4 regions of the Paenibacillus sp. EKM10P genome follow, and region 3 is predicted to be linked to each of the others. Evidence: riboswitches for the same ligand, from Rfam matches in the RefSeq annotation. Region 3 holds a riboswitch; each other region holds the start of a gene.
The links. Region 3 has a riboswitch for thiamine pyrophosphate ahead of HFE01_RS24205 (ABC transporter substrate-binding protein). Riboswitches for the same ligand answer to the same signal wherever they lie in the genome.

Region 1 (3,113 bases), on a different contig from region 3:
CCACGTGTACGTTATGGCTATCTGGATCAGCACACCAAGCTGACGCCGGGCAAAACAGTACGTGATGTATTAAAAGACGCTTTTCTTCCTTTGTTGGAACTAGAAAAGGAAATGATGCAAATTACAGACAAAATGGGAGAGGCTTCTCCCGAAGAGTTGGAAGTTTTGCTGGAACAGATGGGAGAAATTCAAGAGCAATTGGATATGGGGGATTTTTACCTCATTGATGTGAAGGTTGAAGAAATGGCGAATGGATTAGGTCTCTCTGCCATCGGACTGGATCGGGATGTAGCAGCACTTAGTGGTGGGCAACGGACAAAGGTGCTTCTTGCTAAGTTGCTGTTGGAAAAGCCAAATGTATTGCTGCTGGATGAGCCTACCAACTATTTGGATGTGGAGCATATTGAATGGCTTACGCGATATTTGAAGGATTATCCCTATGCCTTTATCCTCATCTCACATGATACTGAATTTATGAACCAAGTCGTTAATGTAATCTACCATCTTGAATTTGCTAAGATGACCCGCTATTCAGCTAACTATGAAAAGTTTCTTGAAATGGCGGATCTGAACAAAGCACAGCATATTGATGCATATGAGAAGCAGCAGGAATATATTAAGAAACAGGAAGATTTTATTCAGCGCAATAAAGCGCGCGCATCTACATCAGGCCGTGCAAAAAGCCGTGAAAAGCAGCTTGATCGGATCGAACGTATTGATAAGCCTGAAGAAGCTGCAAAGCCAACCTTTCAGTTCAAAGAAGCCCGTGCGAGCGGGAAAACGGTTTTTGAGGGTATTGATTTTGAAATTGGCTACACTCATGCCCTTTTGCCTAAAATGTCCATGACGATCGAACGTGGCGAAAAGATCGCAATTGTTGGCTGCAATGGTGTTGGTAAGTCTACGTTGCTCAAAACCATTCTCGGGAAAATACCTCCAATCAGCGGAAAAACCTATCAAGGGGATTTCTTGCAGCCTGCTTATTTTGAACAGGAAGTAAAGGCGGAGAAAATTACACCGATTGACGATGTATGGAATGAATTTCCGCATTTGAATCAGCATGAAGTACGAGCGCATTTGGCGCGCTGTGGTTTGAAGAATGAGCATATCACCCGGCCTTTGTCTGCGCTTAGTGGTGGAGAACAGGCTAAAGTTCGCCTTTGTAAACTGTTAATGCGTGAGAGCAACTGGGTACTGTTTGATGAGCCTACCAACCACTTGGATGTCAAAGCAAAGGATGAACTCAAACGCGCTTTGAAGGAATACAAAGGGACCGTATTGCTTGTATCCCACGAACCGGACTTTTACGAGGATTGGGTAACCAAAACGTGGAATGTAGAAGAGTGGTCTAGTAAAGTTAACTAAAATCCAGTTCTGACAGATTTCACACAAGGTGGGGTTTGCAGAATTAGGAAAATATGCTAAGCTATCTTTAGCTGATACAATAAAATAGTCACACTAGGGGAGCCGCCCATGCGGCTGAGACGAAATAAATGGATTTCGGACCCTTTGTACCTGATCTGGGTTATGCCAGCGTAGGGAAGTGAGTACTGTACAAACAAGGTAGTAGCTCTTTACTTTTGTTTGCGCAGGGAACGATATACGTTTACGGATATAATAGTCCGTTCGATTTTGAACGTTTGTCAAGCCACTTCCTTTGGGAAGTGGCTTTTTGCGTTTCGTTCATCTTCATTTGTTCGAGCTTCCGTAGACGGATTTACATATGATCTCCTTTCATTATTGCTGGTACATGTGGCTGGCTCCGTATGATATTACCCAATAGGGAGCTGCAACAATATAGTTCAGCTTATACGATTATTTTATATTTTTTAGTCCAAGTGAGGTGAAAATGAGATCGAATTACACGTAATTACGATGGAAAGTGTCTCCTGTGTGGATGTACCCAAAGTGGCTGCCGCTATTTGTCCTTATATTCATTATGTACACGCACGTTCGAAACAGAAGGGTGCCTCTGCTTTGCTTTCTTTGACTCGTAGCATGATCGAGCAGGAAGTTCCTTTGCAGCAAATTGTAGTAAATGACCGTATGGACGTAGCTTTACTTACCTTGGCAAGAGCTGTCCAGCTACCAGCTAATGGGTTATCTGTGATGGATGCGAAAAGTCTGCTTCCAGTGGGTACACGCTGTGGAGTGTCTGTACATTCCTTGGAGGAGGTGCAGACCGCTGAGCAGGGGGGAGCAGACTATGTACTATTTGGTCATGTATATGAGACCTATTGTAAGGCCGGTCTTGTACCGCGGGGTGTAGCACAGCTTGAACGCATTTGCAGATTGTCGGCCATTCCGGTGATAGCGCTGGGAGGCATACAACCTCATCATGTTCCAGAGCTCTATCATGCCGGAGCAAGCGGAATTGCGGTGATGTCTGGTATATGGGAAGCAGAGTCACCCGTTGCAGCAGCGATGGAATATAGGCGAATGGTAAATCTTGTAGTTCGCGACCTGTAGCAAGAAAACGAGACGAAGGGAAAGCAGAATGCTCACCGGAGAGGAGACACGGAACATATGTCAAAGACACATACAGAGAAAAAAGCAATAGGACACGCAGAATGCTTGGTCATAGGCGGAGGTGTGATCGGCAGTGCCATTGCTTATCATGTGGCTAAGGAGGGACGAAGTACAATTATGCTGGAACGATGGATCCCCGGTGAGGGAGCATCAGGAGCAGCGGCGGGAATGCTGGCAGCGGAAAGCGAAGAGTTCTCAGACCTTGAGCTGGCGCGATTTGCTCGCGCAAGTCGAGATGCATTCCCTGACCTTGTCTGTGATTTGGAGCGTTTATCGGGTATTTCAGTTGATTTTCGTACAGAAGGTTTTGTGACCCCTTTTCGTTCAGAAGCAGAGGGCCAAAGGCGCTGGAATGCTGCGAATATCCGAGAGGATGATAGCCCTATTTGGTGGGATGCCAGGGAATTGGCTCGACGGATTCCGGGCTTGGCAGATCAAGTAATTGGGGCTATATACCGATCAAAGGAGACACAAGTGGCCCCTGTTCAGCTTTGCCGTGCTTATGCAGGGGCAGCTGCGGTGCTGGGAGCAACAATATGGTCTGGAACTCATGCTGAGGAACTGATCATACAGGACGGCCGAGT
Region 2 (3,113 bases), on a different contig from region 3:
TCATCATGGTAGGACAATGCCCGCTCAGGGTCAAGCGAGAGATTGAACTGATCGCGCCAGCGGAATTCAAAACGCGCCTTGGACAAAGCATCGTCCCGCTGCTGTGCCCGCGGATGACCCTTCGCCAGATCGGCAGCATGTGCGGCAATTTTGTAGGTAATAACTCCTTCGCGGACATCATCTTTGTTCGGCAGACCCAAGTGCTCCTTCGGCGTAACGTAGCACAGCATGGACGTCCCGAACCAACCGATCATGGCTGCCCCGATAGCTGAGGTAATATGATCATATCCTGGTGCGATATCCGTCGTCAGCGGCCCTAAAGTATAAAAGGGGGCTTCCTTACAAATCTCCATTTGTAAATCCACATTCTCCTTGATTTTGTGCATAGGGACATGTCCTGGCCCTTCAATCATGACCTGGACATCATGCTTCCATGCAATTTGCGTGAGCTCGCCCAACGTCTCCAGCTCTGCAAATTGTGCTTCATCATTCGCATCATAGATACTCCCTGGACGCAGACCATCCCCGAGAGAAAAGGCCACATCGTAGGCTTTCATAATTTCACAGATTTCTTCAAAATGCGTATACAAAAAATTCTCCTGATGGTGCGCGAGGCACCAGGCTGCCATGATCGACCCGCCCCGGGATACAATTCCCGTCATTCTATTCGCCGTCATCGGTATATATCGCAGCAATACACCCGCATGGATCGTAAAATAGTCCACTCCCTGCTCCGCCTGCTCAATCAGCGTGTCTCGATACAGCTCCCACGTCAGCTTCTCAGCTTCGCCGTTCACCTTTTCCAGTGCCTGATATAGCGGCACCGTTCCAATCGGTACGGGAGAATTCCTGATGATCCATTCGCGCGTTGTATGAATATTCCGACCTGTAGACAGGTCCATGACGGTGTCTGAGCCCCAGCGCACAGCCCAGGTCATCTTCTCCACTTCTTCCTCGATGGAGGACGTAACTGCGGAATTCCCAATGTTCGCATTGATCTTCACGTGAAATTGGCGTCCAATGACCATGGGTTCGCTTTCCGGGTGATTGATATTTGAAGGTAAAATAGCTCGTCCAGCCGCCAGCTCCTGTCGTACAAACTCGGGCTCTACGCCTTCGCGGATCGCCGCAAATTCCATTTCAGGCGTAATGATCCCTTGCCGCGCATAGTGCATTTGCGTCACAGTACGCCCTTGCGAAGCCCGTAGCGGACGGTTGGTCACGCCGGGAAATTCCACTGTCTCCCGTTTGGAGCCGGGTTTCAGTCCATTATCCTCCGGCTTGACGGCGCAGCCCTCATAAGCCTCCACATCCCCCCGTTCCAGTGCCCAAGCTCGCCGTAATGGTGGCAATCCCTGACGGATATCGACCTGGTAGGCTTCGTCCGTCATCGGACCGCTGGTATCATACACACGCAGTGGCTCATGATGCTCGGTGCCCTGAGGCGTATGTGTGGGTTGTAGCGCGATTTCACGCTCAGGCACAGCAATATCCGGCCGAGAACCTTGAATATACACCTTACGGCTCCCCGGAAAGGGCTTTAGCCCACTGGCTTGCTCCGCTTTGGCCTTCTCTCCCTCTACTTCTATTATTCCCGCCAATCCTGCATCTGCTGATTTCATTCCTGTTTCTTTTGTTCCTTTTGTTTCTGTCGGTTTCATGATCCATTCCTCCCGTATCGTTGAAATGACACACCGATCCGGAACCATTCCCAGGGTGGCGCTGATCTATGCAAAAAAGCCGGTTCCCTAGGGAACCGGCTAATCAAACGAGACAGCTATCCAAACCGATCGCACGTGGAATAATCATATTCCAATGCGCGGCCGTAGACAGCAGCTGCGTATACATTTCAATGGCCGATTACTTCCCTACGCTGGTACGATCCAGATCAGGTGCAAAGGGTCCGGAATCTTGCCTGATTCCATCTCAGCCCGCATTACAGGCTCCCCCAGTAACTGTGATACTTTCTATTCACATGAATTGACGGCTATAACAAACATCCCGCCATCTCTATCAGACTACTTTAAATTTATAGCTTTGGCAACCCTTGTATAATTTCCTTTTGTATTGATTACTGTCACGGAAGCATAAGCCCCATTTCCTTGGCTGCTTCGATCAAAATCGGTGCAAACTCATGCAGCGTCTCGGGCGCAAGTCGACTGACCGGGCCGGATACAGATAAAGCCGCCGTGACCTGTCCCTTTCGGTTCACAATAGGCGCGGCCACAGCCGCAGCTCCTGGCTCACGTTCTTCATAGCTGGTCGCATAGCCCTTCTCACGAATGTCCTGCAGCTGGGCTTTATAAACCTCCGGGTCTACCGAAGGTGGCCATTCTTCACTGCTTAGCAATACATCCAGCTCCTGCGGTGGCATAAAGGCCGCCAGCACCTTGCTGGAGGCTCCCACAGCCAGCGGCATACGCGCACCCACAGGCGCAACCCTGCGGATTGCCTGATTGCTCTGCACGGCTTGTATGCGAATACGCATGCTTCCATCCCGCAGGTACAAGCTGACCGTTTCCCCTAAGCGATCACGCAGTCCTTCCATTGCAGGCTGTAACAACACCGCCGGCTCATCGCTTTGGGACAGATGCGTGGACAGCTCCCATATGCGAAAACCAAGCCTATATTTTTCCGTTTCGGCATTCCGAACGACAAATCCCCGATCCTCCAGCGTAGTCAAAAGACGATGAACAGTGCTTTTATGTAGACCAATTTGGGAGGCAATCTCCGTTAGACCAAGATCAGATTCTGCGGTAAAACACAGCAGTATATCAAGTGCACGCTCTACAGCGCGGACGGTTAATTTACGGTCTTCCATCGTGAACCGCTCCTCTTGTATCCATATTCGTTTCACACTATGAAACATGGTTACATAAATTATATAGAATAGTCGCGGCTACTGTAAACCGATGTTTTTGTGACAACCATATTACAGAACAAGAACAAACATCGACAATTCTTTGCATCATTTTTACTTTTCCGGTTCAGGCGTTGACTTTGGATAATAGCCATCATACGATAATAGGTATCTATACGGACATACCCTACTATTTTCAAGTGGAATTATACCTAAATTTTATGATTCGAAGATCAATTTTATATAAGGAGGC
Region 3 (3,113 bases):
GCAAATCCCGCAAGCGTCAGGCGAACCGTAGCCCATGTATGGGTGCCAAGCAACGCCGATTGCGCCATGCCCTCTTGTACGATTAGGGATGGAGCTGGCAGCAGCCAGGATTCAATATGTAAATAGTAAACCGCTCCCTGCCAAGCCGCTAAAAAGAAGAGGACCGCCACAAGGGGCGGCCATACGCTTTTCCACCAGGATGCGTTCTTGCCTTTCGGATTCATGGGCGATACTTCTCGGTCAGCTTGTTCATGCTGATGCCCTGTGGGTTATGTGCAATTTTGATCTGTGAAATGACGCTGGGACTGCCAGCTTCCGTCAAGGCCTCATGCATGTCTTTGACGACTTTCAGCAATTCGTCCAATTCGCCCTCCATTGTAGTGTCCAATGGATTCACCTGATGTTTGACACCGGAACGCTGGATGACCTCAATCGCCTTGTCTACATATGGATAAGAGTCTTCGTTATTAGGAGTTTTAGGGATTACTTGAATGCTGAGCAGTGTATTAGCCATGTGAATTTCACCTGTCCTTTTTTGTTCAAATTATTAGGAAAATAAATTGGTTTAAGGCGGGGAGACCGCTTCGCTTCTCCAGATTCAAATGAACCGCTCCGCTACCAACCGCCTTAAAAGCACTTTAGTTTTTTGATAGGTTGTGTGGCATTTTTACACACAAAGCGCGTATTTGCGCTTCGTTCACTTCTCTAGTCCAGTCTTATTTAGCGTTTTAACAAAATGATCAACGCTTGGGCAAGAAGTCGTTTGTGAAGGCCTTATCGACTTCCAAAGGTTTGCTGAGCAGCTTGCGTTCATACATCCAATCCGAGTAGTTTTGCCATACCTCTGCTTTTTGTAAACCCCATTGCGTGGCATCGTCCTGATAACGCGGGCTTAGCCATTTTTGGCTAGCAAGTACCAGTTTTTTGTCCAGCTCTGGCACAGCTTTAGTTAAGATATTCGCCGCTTCTTCTGGATGGGCGATAGTGTATTCATAGCCTTGTGCAGTAGCGTCCATGAACGCTTTGACTAGGTCAGGATCGTTTTTTATCGTCTGTTCATTGCTCACAATTACAGGTGTATAGTAATCGAGACTTTTGGAATAATCTTTTACATACAGCATATCCAAGGGCTCGCCTCGAAGCTCGGCCTCAATCCCGGTCCATGCGTAGAAAATCCAGGCAAAGTCAATATCCCGCTTCACGGCTGTAAAATAGTCTGCATTGCCCATATTGACGATTTTCACTTTGCTCACATCACCTTGGTCTGAATCCATGATGGATTTCATGACCGCTTCTTCTACAGGAGAACCCCAGCCGCCGTAGCTTTTACCCTCGAAGTCTTTCGGGCTTTTAATTTCGCGGTCTACCGGGGCTGCGAAGCCAGAGGTGTTATGCTGAATCACCGCAGCGATGGATACGAGCGGTACGCCTTGGATACGAGCCTGAGTGACGCCTTCTTGATAGCTGATACCAAAAGGTGCAGCATTCGAAGCAACCATTTGGTCGGCTCCGCCTGAACCTGGTTGAACAATTTGGACATTCAAGCCTGCTTTTTCGTAAAATCCTTTGTCCTTGGCGACATAGAGTCCCGTGTGATTCGTATTGGGTGTCCAGTCGAGCACGACTTTAACATCTTTGAGCCCCTTTGCCGAGGTAGACGTTGAAGTGTCGGCAGCAGGAACCTCCTTTTGAGATGTAGGGGGATTGCCGCCGCAAGCGGTCAGAGTCATAGCCATGAGCCACAGACTGATCAGACCCAGGCTTAACATTTTCATGCGCTTCATCGTTGTGTTCTCTCCTTTTTAATTACCCGTTATCCGTCCAATCAGACAGTTTATATTCCCCATTTTCACAAAAATCACATCTGCCGGAAGCAATCTTTCCAACAACTTTATCTTCAACAAAAAAAGCGTCCCGAGATTCCGGGACGCTTGCGCTTGTATATACCAAAGTAAGGGATGTCCTGTTTTAATAAAAGGCACATCTTGCTTAAGCATTCCTACGCTGGCATTACCCAGATCAGGTTGTAAGGGTCAGTGTCTTGGGACACACTCTCAGCCGGCCGATTCCAGCACCCCTGGCATTGTATGGTTTAATGGGTTCGTTTATTCGGGTTTACTACGACGATTATATGCCTTGAAAGCAGGTCTGTCCAGCCTTGAGGGAGTGCTCACGGTTCATTTGTCGAACGACAGGGTACACTTTTACTGTGAGCTTTGATCTGAAAATGGACATGAATCATTCAGATCTGTTTCGGTCATGTTATTTTCAGAACAGCTACACTGTATGTTTAGGAGAGCTGGTGCCAAGTGGCATAGCCCTATAGAATTCTAATTCGTAAAAAGGAGTTGTTGTACTGTGGGTAAAACGGAGACACTGGATCGCAGTCAGCTGGAACAAGCCATTGTGAAGGCTTTGGATAACAACAAATTTTGCTCGTTAGGTACGGTTGAGGGCGGAAAACCGAAAGTACGCTATATGGCCCTTTTTAACGATGGAATGAACATTCATCTGGCGACGGATCGCAAAACACATAAAGTGGATGAGCTAAAGGACAATCCGAATGCTTATCTGCTGCTGGGCTATGAAGTGGGTGGCACGAAGGAAGTCTTGGAAGTGGAGGCTACCGTCCAGATTACAGCTGATGAGGGGTTACGCAAACAAGTGTGGAATGATTCTCTGAAAAAATGGTTTTCCGGACCAGATGATCCCGATTATGTCATCTTAGACGTCAATCCGACTCGTATTGAGTACGTGAGTCAACAAACGGAGCGCCAGGTGTGGACGAAATAGAAACAATATAAACGGACAAGCCAGTAAATTTCCAACTTTTTCAGGAGATTTATTGGCTTTTTTTTATACGCAAAATAATTATTTTTTCATAAATATTTTAAGCAAATGACTACTCTTTTGTCTGGCGTTGGATTAAAATAGGAATGGTGGGTTCAAAGCTTACATATATGTGCAAAAGTATGTATATGAGGCATACACCTTAATGAGGAGGGGTATATTTTGTTATTTCGTAAAAATTGGTTTAAAGGGTTTACAGCAGCAGTTGTAGCTTGTAGCCTACTGGTGTTTTCAGCCGCTCCATCCTGGGCAGCTAGCAATTC
Region 4 (3,113 bases), on a different contig from region 3:
TCTTTAGGGCGTCGACTCCAAGATCTGATCCTACAGCTTCGATCTGTTGCGCTGTTGCTTCCTGTGGCAGCGGATATACACCGTGAACTCCCAAAGTATTTTGTACCGTTATGGCCGTAATAGCTGACATGCCGTATACGCCAAGCTCCTGAAAGGTTTTGAGATCGGCTTGAATTCCAGCCCCGCCGCCACTGTCTGAACCGGCAATCGTCAGCGCTCTCGGTACATGCACGTCTCTCATCGCGCACCACCTGTTGTAGTTGTTCCAGCTTCACGGATCGTGACATGCCCCTCTAGCGAACCAGTATGTAGTTTGGCAAGCTCGTCGAGAAAGGCAATCTGGAAGCTGCCCGGTCCCAGCTTTGCGGTATGCGCTGCGGCTCGAGAAGCTGCTGCACTGTAAAATGCTAAACCTGCTGTGCCTGCGAGCAGCAGGTTGGGTTCAACTGCTGCAAAGGCACCCAACACAGAGGTCAGCAGGCAGCCTGTTCCGGTTACCTTCGTAAGCAGCGCGTCTCCGCCACTAATCAATCGTACTTCAACCCCATCGGTGATGACGTCCTCTTTTCCAGTGATGACAACCATGGTATGGAGCGTTTGCGCAGCCCGAACTGCCAGATCGACATTACTGCTGTCAGCACTGTCGCCTGCATCTACCCCTTTAATTTCTCGGGCTTCTCCGATCAGATGAGCGACTTCGGCTGCATTGCCTCGTACTAGTGAGATGTTAACCTCGTTTAGGATTCGCAGTGCTGACTCGGTTCTAAAACTAGTTGCTCCCGCACCGACTGGATCTAACAGAACTGGAATACCGTGAGCATTCGCCGATTGTCCAGCAAGGATCATGGCATCCACTAGCTCACGGTTTAGCGTACCGATATTTAACACGACGGCGCCCGCTATTTTGGCCATATCTGCTACTTCCTCCGGTGCATAAGCCATCACCGGGGAAGCCCCTAGTGCATATAGGCCGTTGGCTGTAAAGTTGGTGACCACCACATTGGTTATATTATGAACGAGGGGGTTGCTGTTTTGTACCTTTGTCAGGAGCGCCGAATAACTTTGTTCCCATATATTCATCATGTTTATCCTCTCTCATCTATACTGATTATTCCAAGACCGTAGCGCGCATCTGGACGGGCCATTGTTCCTGCTTATAAGCCATATCCCAGAACATATATTCCAGCTGGCAGCTTAGCATAAAATGCTCAATCATCCGCTCTCGCTCGGCAGCCGTGGCGACTTTCGCCCAAGCATCCACACGCTCTCGATATTTGAAGGTTACATCTTCAATTTGGTTGCCATAGAAGCAAATCCACTCATAGAACGGATGAGACTCGTCCGGTCTTACCTCATCCATTAGCCTGCGTCCAATTTCAAGATATGTCCATGGACATGGTAGCAGCACGGCCATGATTTCCCCAAGACTACCCTCATGTGCGACGGTCAGCATATGGCGGATATAATGATGAGCGGACGGAGCGAGTGGATATCCCTGCATCTCTTCATAGGTGACACCTGCGATAGCACAAAAATTTTGATGCGGATGAACCTCGCTGTTGAGAATAAAAGAGATCTGTTCGTTAAATACAGCCATATCCTCCCGGCTCGTGCTTTTGGAGATCGCGATGCCGTAAATCCGCATGTAGGCGTTCAAATATTCAAAGTCTTGTTTTACATAGTGAATCAGCTGTTCCCTTGTTAAATTTCCTTCAGCAATACCTCTCACAAAGGGATGCTCATAAATGGCTTGAAAAATGCCATCCGCCTGCTGACGGAGCTCTTGCGAAAAACTCATTTCCCCACCTCCAACAAAAATGGAGAATAAGAAGTCCCGTAAGATACAACTCTCGGAACAATGCCAAAAAGCCGCCCCGAAAACTGGAGCGGCTTCAACATAGGTTCAATGCGCAAAAACGCCTGAAACCATATATAGAAGGCTCCACTTTCCTACGCTAGTACGAACTAGATCAGGTTCAAAGGGTCCAAGATTCATTCTTGTCTCAGCCATAATGGCTCCCCTAGTGGACTTTCCTATTCTTTTGACTAATACTGTACATTCGTTCCTATGTTATGTCAAACTGCTTATGCCTAGTGAAGGATTAGTGAGGGTGTTGGATTACACTTTCCACGGCTTTGACCCTCACATATTCCGGTTTCCACATTGCATCCCGAATGGCTTGCTCAATATCTGGAAGGTGTGCCTGAGCTACCTGATCCTGAATTGCGGCCTTTGCTACCGCAACCGCAACCGCAAACGAAACATCACGTAATTTTCGAATATGGGGCAGCAGTGCGCCGCCAAGTTCATTCGAATCTACGGCGTTGGCAACGGCATCAGCTGCTGCGGTAAACATGGAAGGAGTGATTCGTTTGGCCTTGACCACAATTGCGCCTAGACCCAGTCCCGGGAAAACAAAGGCATTGTTCGCCTGTCCAATTTCAAATTTCGTACCGTTATAGCTGACGGGCTCAAAGGGACTTCCCGTAGCAATCAATGCTTTGCCATCAGTCCATCGTATCAAATCCTCGGGTACCGCTTCAGCCAGATTGGTAGGATTGGACATGGGCATAATGATCGGGCGTTCCACATGCTTTGCCATTTCCTTGATAATCTCTTCAGAAAAGGCACCCGCTACACCGGAAGTCCCAATTAAGATTGTAGGTTTTACCTGACGGATGACCTCCAGCAACGGTATTTTGCCGTCTTCCGATCGGGCCCATGAGCTGATTTCTTCCTTTTTACGCACATATGGTTTCTGATAATCGAGTACATCTTCCATATCGTCCGTTAATAGCCCACGATAATCAAAGGCCCAAAACGACCTGAAAGAATCTTCTGCAGGAAGCCCGTCCTCGATCATAGCGCTCCGTATTTGGTCGGCGTTACCGATTCCTGCTGCCCCTGGACCAAAGACAAGTATTTTTTGTTCACGTAGCGGAATTTTGGTGACACCTACCGCCGAAACAATCGCAGCTAATGTGACTGCTCCTGTGCCCTGGATGTCATCATTGAAGGTGAGAATGTTTTGACCGTATTTCCCTATTATGTGGCGTGCGTTCACGCTCCCCACATCCTCCCAATGCAAAAGCGCCTTCGGGAATTGTGTTAA

Region 1: another riboswitch for thiamine pyrophosphate. It lies ahead of HFE01_RS05980 (thiamine phosphate synthase); the one in region 3 lies ahead of HFE01_RS24205 (ABC transporter substrate-binding protein).
Region 2: another riboswitch for thiamine pyrophosphate. It lies ahead of thiC (phosphomethylpyrimidine synthase ThiC); the one in region 3 lies ahead of HFE01_RS24205 (ABC transporter substrate-binding protein).
Region 4: another riboswitch for thiamine pyrophosphate. It lies ahead of tenA (thiaminase II); the one in region 3 lies ahead of HFE01_RS24205 (ABC transporter substrate-binding protein).

The regions. Positions count from the first base shown of each region.
Region 1 is NZ_JAALET010000002.1:222,478-225,590, reverse strand. It holds gene HFE01_RS05985 (ABC-F family ATP-binding cassette domain-containing protein) at 1-1,365, shown strand, start outside; TPP riboswitch at 1,451-1,559, shown strand; gene HFE01_RS05980 (thiamine phosphate synthase) at 1,876-2,469, shown strand; gene thiO (glycine oxidase ThiO) at 2,527-3,113, shown strand, end outside.
Region 2 is NZ_JAALET010000011.1:41,987-45,099, forward strand. It holds gene thiC (phosphomethylpyrimidine synthase ThiC) at 1-1,661, opposite strand, end outside; TPP riboswitch at 1,849-1,960, opposite strand; gene HFE01_RS20695 (IclR family transcriptional regulator) at 2,078-2,821, opposite strand.
Region 3 is NZ_JAALET010000017.1:54,572-57,684, forward strand. It holds gene HFE01_RS24195 (ABC transporter permease) at 1-224, opposite strand, end outside; gene HFE01_RS24200 (MTH1187 family thiamine-binding protein) at 221-514, opposite strand; gene HFE01_RS24205 (ABC transporter substrate-binding protein) at 741-1,784, opposite strand; TPP riboswitch at 1,980-2,089, opposite strand; gene HFE01_RS24210 (pyridoxamine 5'-phosphate oxidase family protein) at 2,359-2,793, shown strand; gene HFE01_RS24215 (bifunctional 2',3'-cyclic-nucleotide 2'-phosphodiesterase/3'-nucleotidase) at 3,013-3,113, shown strand, end outside.
Region 4 is NZ_JAALET010000012.1:100,200-103,312, reverse strand. It holds gene thiD (bifunctional hydroxymethylpyrimidine kinase/phosphomethylpyrimidine kinase) at 1-241, opposite strand, end outside; gene thiM (hydroxyethylthiazole kinase) at 238-1,083, opposite strand; gene tenA (thiaminase II) at 1,109-1,798, opposite strand; TPP riboswitch at 1,931-2,033, opposite strand; gene HFE01_RS21675 (NAD-dependent malic enzyme) at 2,103-3,113, opposite strand, start outside.